3 regions of the Duganella caerulea genome follow, and region 1 is predicted to be linked to each of the others. Evidence: riboswitches for the same ligand, from Rfam matches in the RefSeq annotation. Region 1 holds a riboswitch; each other region holds the start of a gene.

Region 1 (4,280 bases):
GCGCCGCGCCGGTGACGAAGGCGGTCAGCGCGCGGCCTACGCGAAGGTTGAGCAGGGTGGATGCCAGGGTGTTGGTCTGGCCGTGCAGCAGGTCATTGACCGCTGCGGGGATATCGGAAAGGGGAATCGAGACCGAACCGGTCATGCCCGAAAAAATCAGGCTGGCAAACGCGAACAGCACCAGCACGGTCAGGGTGACGGTGGCGCGTTGTCGCAGATTGCGGGAGAAAGAATGCATGCACTGCTTTCAAAAAGAGACTGCCGGGCGCTCGGCGGATGCGCTTCCCGCCCGGCAGATTACACCATTACTGCTTACTTGTAGCCGTAGCGGATGCCGGCAAACAGCTTGGACATCGGCGTGGTGTAGTTGCGCGCCAGATCGTACTGCTTGTCGCCGATATTGTTCCAGCGGACCAGCGCAGACCAGTCGCGGTTGAAGTGGTAGGTCGCGTACAGATTAACCAGGCCATAGCCGCCCATGCGGACGGTGTTGGCGGTGTCTTCGTAGCGGTCGCCGGACAGTTCGATCTCCACACCGGCCTTCAGGGCGCCGGCGCTGTAGTCGGCCATCAGGTTGCCGTGCTTTTTGGCGCGGCGCTGCAAGCGCTTGCCGCTGGTTTCGTCCTTTGGATCCTGCAGGTCGATGTTGGCGGACAGGTTGAAGCGGCCCAGCTGCTGGCTGGCGGCCATGGTCAGGCCTTCGAGCAGCGCGTGGTTAACGTTGTAGGCGCAGCCGTAGGAATAATCGCCGGCGTATGGGCATGGCGTCGTGTTCACCAGGAGGTCGGTCAGGCGGTTGTGGTAGTAGCTTGCGCTCAGCGCGGTGGAGCCGTTGTCGTAGCGCAGGCCGATTTCGGCGTTCTTGCCCTGCTCCGGTTTGTTGTTGGGGTTCCCATAGCTTGGGTAGTACAGTTCATTGAAGGTCGGTGCGCGGAAGCTGGTGCCGTAGCTGGCGGTGGCGCGCAACGCCTGCGTGAAGGTGTAGCCGTAGCCGATGGAGCCAGTGTTCTTCCCACCGTAGACCGATTTGTCGCGGCGCACGCTGGCGTTGAACAGGTTATCGCCACGGCGGGCGTTGTACGAAGCCGCCAGGGAGTTGGTGGTGCGCCGCGAAGCGTCCAGCGTGAAGCCGCTGGTCTGCACTTCTTCCTTGCGGTGGTCGTACAGCAGTTGCAGCACGTCGGCGCCGATCTGCACATCATTCTGCCAGGTGAAGTCCGTTTGCTTGGTGTTGGCCTGCGAATAGCCGAACGCGGAGGCGCTGCTGTAATTGGCGCCATCGTCCTTGGCCTGCGAGTACTGCACCAGGCTTTGCCAGGTCGGCAGGATCTGGTTCTTGCTGTAGACGGAGGCATTTTCGAGCTTCGCGTGCGAGCGCACATCGTAGGACGACGGGCCGTTGTCATACTGCGAATCGAGTTTGCTATGCAGGAGCATCGCGCCTACTTCGTGGCCTTCGGCCAGGCGCAGGCTGAATTGCGCCGCCGCGCTTTCGCGGTCGTAGCCATCCTTGTCGGCGTTGTAGGACTTGCCGATGGTTGGGCGGGTGGCCGAGAAACCGTCCGACTTTTCCTTGCCGGCGCTGATTGCGTAGCTGATGCTGTGTTCACCGCCGGTGGCGCCGGAGACCGAAACATCGCCCTCGCGGGTGTTGTCGGTGCCATAGCCAGCGAAGGCGGTGAATTCCGGTGCGCCCTTGCCCTTCTTGGTGAAGATCTGGATCACGCCGCCGATGGCGTCGGCGCCGTACAGGGAGCTCAGTGGGCCGTAGACGATTTCGATATGGTCGATGGAGGTCAGCGGCAGCGCGCTCCAGTTGGCGGCGCCGGTGGTCGACGAGCCGATACGCACACCGTCGACCAGGACCACGTTCTGGTTGCTGTTGGCGCCGCGGATAAACACGGTGGAGTTGGTGCCTGGGCCGCCGGTGCGGGCGATCTCGATGCCGCGCTGGCGTTGCAGCAGGTCGACAATGGAACCGGCGCCGGATTCGGCGATCTGCTCGGCGCTGATGGTGACGCTATCGCTGATAACGTCGGCCACTGGCTGGGGGCTGCGGGTGGCGGTGACCAGCACGGTGCCGGCGATTGGTTCTGCGTGAGCGTAGGAGGCGGCCATTGCCAGTGCCAGCGACGTCAGGGCCGCCGGACGGGAGATATGAAGATTCATCATGTAGTTTTTCTGTTAATAGCAACCGGCCGACGTCCCCGTGGGCCAGATTGAACAGAAGCGGAGAACCGGACGATGCATGCAGCGGAGCGCCGATACCAATGCCGGCTCCTTCCGTTCGCGCACATCCCGTTCGCTCACTTCCACCTGATTTGGCCGGTATCCGGGCTGGCAAGTTAGACCTTCTCACCTTCCCATGCGGAGCACAGTGGTTTGTCGGAGGAGGGCTGTCGCGCATGCGCTGCGACACTTGCTTACCGTTGCGGGGGCAGCACACGTGGGCCTTGGTCGAGTGGACCAGAAGCTTCGTGTTTCCCGTTTAACTGCGCATCTGGACAGACGCGCGGGCACCAAAACCCCGCCATTATACGGGTTTGCGCTCCAGAGGTCATTGGCTGGAGGTTTGGCTTTGCAGGATCAACGTGGCGCCGTAGCCGATTTGATGCGGATGCCGGGCCGCCTGCAGCGCCATACCGGCGGGCGCCAGGCCGGTGTGGCATGCGGACAGCAAGCGCATCGCGCCGGCATGGCAGATGATGATGGCGTCGCGCTGCTGGCGCTGGAGGTCAGCATAGAAAGCGGCGATGCGGCCGGCCATCTGCAGCACGCTCTCGCCGCCGCCGGGGCGGTAGTTGACCAGATCCGCGGCCCACGCGTCGATGTCGGCGCGCGGGATGTCGTCCCAGGCGCGCATTTCCCATTCGCCGAAGTCGATTTCGGCGATGCGGGCGTCCAGCAGTGGGGCGGGGGATTGCAGCAGCGGCGCCAGCTCCGCTGCGAGCCTGGTGCAGCGTTGCAGTGGGCTGCTATAGACAGGCAGGCCGTGGGGCAGCGCGGCCGACAGTGCCGCCAGCGTTCGTGCCAGCTGATCCTCTGATACGGCGAGGTCGCTGCGGCCGTAGCAAACGCCGGTGGCAACCAGCGGCTGCGGATGGCGGACCAGTATCAGGCGCATGGCGTTACCAAGGCAGTGCGCCGTGGCGCATGCTGGCCAACACGCACAGGTAGAACGCGACTTCGCTGAGCTGTTGTACGGCGCCGAGGCAGTCGCCCGTGTAGCCCGCGATGCGGCGGACGAACTTGCGGGCCAGCCAGGCGGTGGCGATGGCGCCGGCGGCGATGCCAGCTGCCAGTGCGCTCCATGTGATCCATCCGCAGGCGATCATCGCGAACGCTGGAATGGCGGCGGAGGCGGTCGCCAGTGAAAATTCGGCGCCGCTCATTTTTTGCGCCAGCGGCTTAGCCTTGCCTTCCGCGCGCGCGTAGTCGAGTCGCCAGATCAGCGAGGTCGCCATCAGGCGCGATAGCGGATGGGCGACAAACAACGCGGCGATGGCCGTTAGTGGGGGCAGCATCGACAGCGTCGTGCACTTGGTCGCGAGCAGGCAGATGATGCCGATAGCACCGTATGCGCCAATGCGCGAATCCTTCATGATCTCCAGCACGCGCTCCGGCGTCATGCCGCCGCCGAAGCCGTCGCACATATCGGCGAAGCCGTCTTCGTGGAAAGCGCCGGTGGCGTAGATGCCGGCGGCGGTTGACAGCAGTACAGCGACCGGCGCTGGGAGGATCCACGCCGCCAGCGCGTACACGCCGGCGGTGATAGCCGCCACCACCACGCCGACCAGCGGGAAATAGCGCGACGCCTGATTCAGCCAGGCGGGATCGAAGCCCACCCAGCCGGGAATCGGCAGGCGGGTAAAGAACTGCAGCGCGGTGAAGAACAGGCGTAGCTGATGCACGGCGCGTTACTTGGACTTCTCGCCGACCTGGGCCGATTCGAATGTGGCCATCTGGTTCAGGAAGTTGACCGACGCATGCAGCAGCGGCAGCGCCAGTGCGCAGCCGGTGCCTTCGCCCAGGCGCAGGCCCAGGTTCAACAGCGGCTTCGCACCCAGCGCGGCCAGCATCTGCTGGTGGCCGTTTTCATTTGAGCAGTGGGCGAAGACGCAGTAGTCCAGGATCGCCGGTTGCAGGCGGGCCGCGACCAGCAGTGCGCTGGTGACGATGAAGCCATCGATCAGCAGTACTTTACGCAGCTCGGCCGCTTTCAGCATGGCACCGGCGATCATGGCGATTTCGAGCCCGCCGAAGGTGGCCAGTACGTCCAA
Region 2 (4,280 bases), on a different contig from region 1:
AGCACGCTGGCGCGCATCATCCGGCTGGTGGAGGACGCGCAGGCGGCCAAGGCGCCGGTGCAGCATCTGGTGGACCGCGTCAGTGCGGTGTTCGTGCCGGTGGTGCTGGTGCTGGCGGCGCTGACCTTTGTGGCCTGGTGGCTGGCGACCGGCGACGCTGAGCGGGCCATCATCAACGCGGTGGCGGTGATGGTGATCGCCTGCCCGTGCGCGCTGGGCCTGGCGACACCGGCCGCCATCATGGCCGGCACCGGCGTGGCGGCGCGCTACGGAATACTGATCAAGGACGCGGAGGCGCTGGAGCTGGCGCACCGCATCACGACCGTGGCGTTCGACAAGACCGGCACGCTCACCGAAGGCAAGCCATCGCTGGCGGCGTTGGAGCCGGTTGGCATAACTGAAGAACGCCTGCTGCAACTGGCCGCCGCCATCCAGCGCGGCAGCGAGCACGCCTTGGCCCGCGCCGTGACCGACGCTGCCGCCGCACGCGCCATCGCGCCAGCCGTCGCCGCCGCACGTGCCGCCACGCCAGCCGCCCCCGGTGCCGCCGCAGCGCCCGAGGCCACGCATGCCGGCGCAGGCGAAGGCGCCATCGCCGCCATGCCGACCGCCGCCAACGTCACCGCCTTGCCCGGCCGCGGCGTCGCCGCCACCGTCGACGGCACGCGCCTGATCCTGGGCAGCACGCGGCTGATGCAGGAGGAGGGCGTCGCGCTGGATGCGTTGAGCGCCCGCGCCACCGCGCTGGAACAACAGGGCCTGACGATCTCCTGGCTGGCCGCCTCGAACGCGCCGCAGGCCGCGCAGCTACTCGGCCTGCTGGCCTTCGGCGACCGCGTCAAACCGCAAGCCCGCGCCGCGCTGCAAGCCCTGCGCGCCCTGCACATCCAGACCATCCTGCTCACCGGCGACAACCAGGGCAGCGCCGACGCCGTCGGCAAGGAACTGGGCATCGACCGCATCGTAGCCAACATGCTCCCCGCCGATAAAGCCAGCACCGTGGCCGGCCTGAAGACCGGCGACGCCTGCATCGCTATGGTCGGCGACGGCATCAACGACGCGCCCGCGCTGGCCGCCGCCGATGTCGGCATCGCCATGTCCAGCGGCACCGACGTCGCCATGCACGCCGCCGGCATCACGCTGATGCGCGGCGATCCCGCGCTGGTGGCCGCCGCCATCTCGATCTCGCGCCGCAGCTACAGCAAGATACGACAGAACCTGTTCTGGGCCTTCATCTACAACCTGGTGGGCATCCCGCTGGCCGCCTTCGGCCTGCTCAACCCCATGGTTGCCGGCGCCGCGATGGCGCTCAGCTCCGTCAGCGTGATCAGCAACGCCCTGCTGCTGCGCCGCTGGAAGCCCGACCACCTGAAAGGACAAGCATGAACATCGGACAAGCCGCAGCGGCCAGCGGCGTATCGACCAAGATGATCCGCTACTACGAAAGCATCGCCCTGATCCCGCCGGGGCGGCGCAGCGACGCCGGCTACCGCATCTACGGCGAGAACGACCTGCACGCGCTGCGCTTCGTCAAGCGCGGACGCTCGCTGGGCTTCTCGCTCGACCAGATCCGCGACCTGCTGTCGCTGTGGCAGAACAAGGAGCGCGCCAGCGCCGACGTCAAGACCATCGCCATGGGCCACGTGGCGGAACTGAACCAGCGCATCGCCGAACTGACCGAAATGCGCGACACCCTGCAGACGCTGGCCAGCTGCTGCCACGGCGATCATCGTCCCGATTGCCCCATTCTCCAATCGCTGGCCGATTAACGTATAATCGGCCCGTTTTGGTGCTCGCGCGTCTGTCCAGACGCGCAGTTAAACGGGAAACATGGAGCTGGCCACGCCAGCCAACATGTGCTGCCCCCGCAACGGTAAACAAGCGTCGTCGTTGACGACAAATCCGCCTCTTCAGACCACTGTGCAGCCGCATGGGAAGGTCAGGCGGTGTCGCTTGCCAGCCCGGATACCGGCCAGACAGGTGGAAATGCCCAGGCATTTCTGTTCAATCCGCTCACGGGGAGGTGAGGGGATTGCATCTGTTTCGATCTACATCTATGCATCTATTTTGCTCGCCACGGCTTTGCCGTCTGGCGGCCGTGCCTTGCGCACGCGCCGTTCGCTCACCCCTGTGCTCCGACTGTTCATTGAAGGAGCATCCATGATTTTGCTTTCGATAGCCGCGCTGGCGGCGACGGTTCCGGTAACGACCAACGGCGAACCTGTGATGGAGGCGGTGGAGGTGCGCGGCCACTATGACAACGGCGTCGGTACGACCAGCGCCGCCAGCCAGGGTTCGGTGACGGCGGCGCTGATCGCCAACCGTCCGGCGCTGCGGCCCGGCGAGCTGCTGGAGTTCGTGCCCGGCGTGATCGTCACGCAGCACAGCGGCGACGGCAAGGCCAACCAGTACTTCCTGCGCGGCTTCAACCTCGATCACGGCACCGACTTCGCCACCTTCGTCGACGGCATGCCGGTCAACATGCGCGCCCACGCGCACGGCCAGGGCTACACCGATCTGAATTTCCTGATGCCGGAGCTGGTCGACCGCATCAACTACAAAAAAGGCCCGTACTACGCGGACGAAGGCGACTTCGCCTCGGCCGGCGCGGCGCACATGGGATTGGCGAACAAGCTGAAAGAGAACACCGCCAGCATCACGGTCGGCGAGCACCAGTACTACCGCGCCAACCTGACCGGATCGACGCCGCTGGGCGAGGGCAACCTGGTCTACGGCGCGGAGCTGGGCCACAACAACGGCCCGTGGGTCAGCCCGGAGGCCTTCCACAAAAGCTTGGGCGTGCTGCGCTACAGCCAGGGCGGCAGCGACAACCAGTTCAGCGTGACCGGCATGGCCTACAAGGGCGGCTGGTACGCCAGCAACCAGATCCCGCTGCGCGCGGTGCAAAGCGGCGAGATCGGTTCGTACGGCGCGATCGACACCAGCGACGGCGGCATCACCTCGCGTTATAGCCTGTCCGCCACGTTGCGCCGCCGCGGCAGCGACACGCTGTTGCAGGCCAACGCCTACCTCGTGCAATCGAGCCTGGACCTGTACAACGACTTCACCTACTTCCTCGACGATCCGGTCAACGGCGACCAGTCGCGCCAGACCGAGAAGCGCCGCATGACGGGCTTCGACGTGGCGCAGACGTGGTTCGGCAAGTGGGGCGGGCTGGAAGTGAACAACAAGGTCGGCCTGCAGGGACGTTACGACTACATGTCGCCGCTGGCGCTGTACAGCACCGTCAAGCGCCGGATCACCGGCGTCATCACGGAGTCGAAGGTCAAGGAAGCCAATGCGGCGGTCTATTTCGAGAACACGGTGCAGTGGCGCGAGTGGCTGCGCACCACGGCCGGTTTGCGCCATGACCGCTACCACTTCGATGTGAGCAGCAATATCGCCGAGAACACGGGCAAGGTCAGCGACGGCATGACGTCGCCGAAGCTGGCGGTGGTGCTGGGGCCTTGGGCGAAGACGGAGTTCTTCATCAACTACGGCGAGGGCTTCCACAGCAACGACGCGCGCGGCACCACAGTACACCTGACGCCGAAAGAGCGCGAGCCTATCGATCCGGTCACGCCGCTGGTCAAGACGCGCGGCGCGGAACTGGGCGTGCGCACCGAGTTCGTGCCGGGCCTGCAAAGTTCGATGGCCTTGTGGAAGCTGCGCTCGGCCTCCGAGCTGGTGTTCTCCGGCGACGCGGGCGATACGGCGGCAAGCCGTGGCAGCTACCGTTCCGGCATCGAGTGGAACAACCACTACATCGCCGCACCGTGGCTGCTGTTCGATCTTGACCTGGCTTACTCGCGGGCGCACTACACCGAGCATGACGCGGCGGGCGATTACATCCCCGGCGCGGTCGGCAAGGTGGCCTCGTTCGGCGCCACCGTCACCGATCTCGGTCCGTGGTCCGGCGCGTTCCAGATGCGTTACTTCGGACCGCGTCCGCTGATCGAGGATAACAGCCAGCGTTCGGCGACGACCGCCATTGCGTATGCGCGGGTGGGGTACAAGATCGACCGGCGCTGGGCCGTGTCGCTGGACGCCTTCAACCTGTTCGACCGCAAGGCCAGCGACGTGGACTACTACTACGCCTCGCGCCTGCAGGGCGAGCCGGCCGAAGGCGTCAACGACATCCACTTCCATCCGGTGGAGCCGCGCACCTTCCGCCTGACGTTGAAGGCTACGTTCTGACGAACATCCACACGGTCAGCGCGGCGCCGACCAGCACCACGAAGCCGCGCATGACTTTTTCCGGCAGGCGGTGGATCAGCCAT
Region 3 (4,280 bases), on a different contig from region 1:
AGGCGGCGCATGAGCGCGAGCAGGCCGGGCATCGGTGTGCTGAGCACCAGCCCTGACAGCGCGGCCAGCATAGCCAGCGAACGCAATGCCGTGTGGACGACGACAGGCAGCATGGCGCCGGACCAGCGCCAGTCGCCCTGCGCGTCCGGGCCGAACAGCATGGCCGCGCAGGAGATCAGCAGGAAGCCGAGCGGCGGCAGCACGGTGGCGGCGTAGGCGCGCAGCGGGACGCGCGCGCCGACCAGGGCGGCCAGCACGAGCACCGACGTCAGCGCGGCCAGCGCGTAGGGACTGCGGGCCAACCAGGCCGCGACCACGCCGGCCAGCGCGAACAGCGCCTTGGCCGACGGCGCCACATCGCGCCAGCGGTTGGCGTACGCGGTCGACTCAATCAGCACGGCGGTCCTGCGCGGAAGCGGCCTCGCGGCGCGCGCGTTCGCGGGCCACGGACATGCCGAGCCAGTAGCCGATCACGCCGGCGCCGATGGCCGCCTGCAGCGCGAACAGCAGCGACGCGATTTCATCGCTGGCCGGCTCGAACACGGGTGTGAACCACGGCTTGTAACCGGGAGCGATGGCGACTATGGCCTGCTGCGCGCGATTGTCCGCGCCGGTGAAGATGGCCGGCGCCTCGCCGCCGGGCGCCGCCGGCGGCGCGGTCGCCAGCCACAAAGGCAGCACCGTCAACAGCACCAGCGCCAGGCAGACCAGCCAGGTCCGGGCCCTCATGCGCCATCCTTGCGCGCACCGAGCGTCATCACGGGCAAGGCGCGCAGCTCGTGCGCGTTGAAGCGGACCATCGCGTTCACCACGAGTAGCGTAAGCAGGCCCTCGCTGATGGCGATCGGCACCTGCGTCAGCGCGAAGATGCCGGCGAACTTGAAGAACGAAACGCTAAAGCCGCCGACGGCGGCGGGGAAGGCCAGCGCCAGTTGGATCGAGGTGGTGACATAGGTCGCCAGATCGCCCAGGCACGCGGCGAGGAACACCGCCGGCGAACGCGAGAAGCCCAGTGCCGACGCCGCGCGCAGCACGCCGTACGATACGAACGGCCCGACAATCGCCATCGAGAACACGTTCGCGCCCAGCGTCGTCAGGCCGCCGTGCGCCATCAGCAGCGCCTGGAACACCAGCACCACGAAGCCCACCGGTACCATCGCGGCGGGGCCGAACAGGGCGGCGCCCAGGCCCACGCCGGTCGGATGCGAACAACTGCCCGTCACCGACGGCAGCTTCAAGGCGGACAACAGGAACGCGAACGCCGCCGCCACGCCGAGCAGCATGCGCCGCTCGGGATGCGATTGCAGGTCGCGGCCGATGGAGCGCAAACCCCAGGCCAGAAAAGGCAAGGAAACGGCTGCCCAGCCGAGCGCGTGCGCCGGAGGCAAAAAGCCTTCCATGATATGCATTCGAAACCTCCCGTCGAATGGTTTTTACGGACACCATGCGGGAGATGAAAGACGGTCGACGGGCGGCACGGGACGTGCGCAAACAATCGATAGCGAATTCCCGTCACCCCGCGGAGATGATGCTGATTTTTTTTGGGCCGGTATTCTGGCTCGCCTTCGTCCTTCTCCGTGTCTTCCCGCGGTTTAATGCAGTGACGTGATGACGGAGTCGTCTGGCTTACAGCAGCGGGGGCTGCACCGGAATGGCCGCGTGTTTCAGCGGCTTCACCGGTTTCCCGTTTAACGAGCGCTCCAAGGAGACGCTCGCACCCAAGCATTGATCTTACACTAACGTTGCGCAATGTGCCAACACCGGACGCTGTGATCGCGGCGCGACAGGCGGGCGGTCCTGTGGAGACATTCGCTTGGTCTTGCGAGACAGTTGGCGGGCTGTGGCGTGCACGGGGCGGTCCCGGGGTAGTATGAGTTGTTTGCTAACATTGCGTCGGCAGGCGATATCACGCAGTTGAAATGGACGATGGCAACCAGGCCGCCGCGACGTGATGGCTCGCGCGCGAGGTTGCCGTCCGTCGCAACAGGAGAACAAACAACAATACGCCATCTCGCACATTCCTGATCGGAGACACCCCATGTCGTACACCCGCTTTCACAAGAAGTCGTTGCCTACGCTGTTGTCCTCGCTGTTCCTGCTCGCTGTCGCGGACCACGCGGCGGCCAGCACCCTGAACCAGAACGTTTCCTGGACCATCGACCGGGCCGGCACCTCCACCGTCTACCGCGTGGTGGCCTACGGCGATTCGATCTTCGCCGGCTACAACGGCTCCGTCACCAGCGCCGCCAAGTACTCGGCGCCGACGGTGGACGCGGAATACCTGTCCGCGCTGTGGAACGCCGACATCGAGAGCGTGCGCCGCACCAAGTCCGGCGCGGTGGCTTCGGATGTGTACAACAACAAGATCGTGGCCGAGCGTTCGTATATGCAAGCGAGTAACACCCGCGTGGTGGCCTTCGAGATGTGCGGCAATGACGGCCTGCAGGCGCGCACCGCCTTCAAGAGCCAGACCGGCACCTGCGACGACAGCGTGCTGACCGCGGCCGAAAGCAGCTGCAAGACCTACGTCGAGGCGGCGATGAACTACATCAACGCCAACGCCTATTCCGGCGTCAAGCTCAAGCTGGTGTCGAACCTGCATTACCCCGGCTACGACGCCGACAACGTGCAGAGCTCGTGCAAGGATGCGTCCACCGGCAAGACCGTGAACATGCAGGACAAGTTCCTGCCGTCGCTGGCCAGGATCAACTTCTCGATGTGCGACCTGGCGCGGCAGAAGGGCTTCGCCTGCGCCGACAACTTCGCGCAGTACATGGGTGCGGACTACGACAGCAACGGCGACGGCAAGATCGACTCCGACGCGCTGCGCTACGTCGCCGGCGAGAGCCAGTCCAGCTATGTCACGCGCATCACGACCACGCTGCGCTCGACGCTGCGCGACGCCAATGCGCACTTCGTATCGTCCGGCAGCAGCTACGACTACATCCAGTCCGACGATACTCACCCGACCTATTCCGGCAGCACCGTCACGGCCGGCCTGTTCGGCGGCAGCTCCGGCTCGGGCGCGCCGCGCTACACGTCCTTCTCGGCCGGCAAGAATCCGATCTGGAACCAGTACGGTCACGAGCGGATGGGCTGGGCGGTGTCGACCTACAACGTCGCCACGCCCTGATGCGTGGGTGAGCTGATCCCTTGGACAAGCCTCCCGAGCGGCCCGAGGCCGGCAGCGAGAAACCGGGCGCCTGGCGTCCGCGCGCCGGCTTTCTGGCCGTGGCGCTCGTGCTGGCTGTGATCGGTTGCGGCGTGCTGGTGTATCTGGTCACCACGCCGGATCCCGGCATCGCCGCCGGTGGCGCGCAGGCTCCGGTTGCGGCCAGCGCGGCGCCGGCCGCAGGGTCGCCGCCCGCGCCCGCGCCCGCGCCGGCCACGCCGCCGGTCGCGTCTGAAAATCCTCAGCGCCCGCCGGAAGGCGACGCCGACCCGACGCGCGACCTGAAAAGCTATGTGCCACGGGGCGCCAATCCCACCATGCCCGAAGTGATCGAGCGCCTGCATGAACGCGGCATATACAGCGGCCTGGGCGCGTTTCCGCCGCCGGGCACGCGTCCGCCCAAGGTCGGGCTGGCGGTGCCCGAGGACTTCGAGCTGCCGCCCGGCTACGTGCGCCACCACCAGGCCACTGACGACGGCCAGCGCATCGAAGCGATCCTGATGTTCGCGCCCGATTTCCAACTGTACGACGCCGCCCACAATCCAATCGCGATGCCCAAGGACCGCGTGGTGCCGCCCGAGCTGGCGCCGCCCGGACTGCCGATCCGGCGCATCGTCGTTCCTCCTCCCATCGAACCGGCCGCACCCGGCCGCTGATCCGCATGCGACAACTATTGAATTCCTCCACGGCGCGCATGGCGGCCGGCATCCTGGCGAGCGCCGTCCTGTCGGCTCTGTACGCGCGCGGCGGCCCTGGCTGGCTGCTGGGCTTCGTGATGCTGGCGCCTTGGCTGTGCACGCTGAACGCGAGCCGCTCGCTGGCCGCCACGCTGGGCTGGGCCTACCTGATGTCGCTGGCCTTCACGGCGGCCGTCTTTGCCTGGTTCGGCACCGCGTTGGGACGCTACACACACGCCGGCGCCGGCACGGGCCTGGCCGTGCTGCTACTTGCCGCGCCCTTGTTCCAGCCGCAGTTCCTGGTGTTCGCGCTGGTGCGCCATGTGAGCGGACGCCGGCATGGTCCGCTGCCGCGCGCGCTGGCGGCGTCCGCATCGTGGGTGGTGGCGGAGTGGCTGCTGCCCAAGCTGCTTGGCGACACGCTTGGCTAC

Evidence for each region. A riboswitch is a leader RNA that binds a small molecule or an ion and turns the genes downstream of it on or off. The one in region 1 is predicted to bind cobalamin.
Region 2: another riboswitch for cobalamin. It lies ahead of ACUJB0_RS05650 (TonB-dependent receptor); the one in region 1 lies ahead of ACUJB0_RS31410 (TonB-dependent receptor domain-containing protein).
Region 3: another riboswitch for cobalamin. It lies ahead of ACUJB0_RS17950 (energy-coupling factor ABC transporter permease); the one in region 1 lies ahead of ACUJB0_RS31410 (TonB-dependent receptor domain-containing protein).

What each region holds. Positions count from the first base shown of each region.
Region 1 covers NZ_BPWJ01000023.1:1,152-5,431, reverse strand. Annotated here, with positions in the region: gene ACUJB0_RS31415 (FecCD family ABC transporter permease) at 1-238, opposite strand, end outside; gene ACUJB0_RS31410 (TonB-dependent receptor domain-containing protein) at 313-2,172, opposite strand; cobalamin riboswitch at 2,307-2,539, opposite strand; gene ACUJB0_RS31405 (histidine phosphatase family protein) at 2,558-3,124, opposite strand; gene ACUJB0_RS31400 (adenosylcobinamide-GDP ribazoletransferase) at 3,129-3,911, opposite strand; gene cobT (nicotinate-nucleotide--dimethylbenzimidazole phosphoribosyltransferase) at 3,918-4,280, opposite strand, start outside.
Region 2 covers NZ_BPWJ01000002.1:189,670-193,949, forward strand. Annotated here, with positions in the region: gene ACUJB0_RS05640 (heavy metal translocating P-type ATPase) at 1-1,386, shown strand, start outside; gene cueR (Cu(I)-responsive transcriptional regulator) at 1,383-1,769, shown strand; cobalamin riboswitch at 1,771-1,990, shown strand; gene ACUJB0_RS05650 (TonB-dependent receptor) at 2,161-4,197, shown strand; gene ACUJB0_RS05655 (sulfite exporter TauE/SafE family protein) at 4,187-4,280, opposite strand, start outside.
Region 3 covers NZ_BPWJ01000005.1:486,048-490,327, reverse strand. Annotated here, with positions in the region: gene cbiQ (cobalt ECF transporter T component CbiQ) at 1-398, opposite strand, end outside; gene ACUJB0_RS17955 (energy-coupling factor ABC transporter substrate-binding protein) at 388-729, opposite strand; gene ACUJB0_RS17950 (energy-coupling factor ABC transporter permease) at 726-1,409, opposite strand; cobalamin riboswitch at 1,528-1,735, opposite strand; gene ACUJB0_RS17945 (SGNH/GDSL hydrolase family protein) at 2,039-3,133, shown strand; gene ACUJB0_RS17940 (hypothetical protein) at 3,154-3,828, shown strand; gene lnt (apolipoprotein N-acyltransferase) at 3,834-4,280, shown strand, end outside.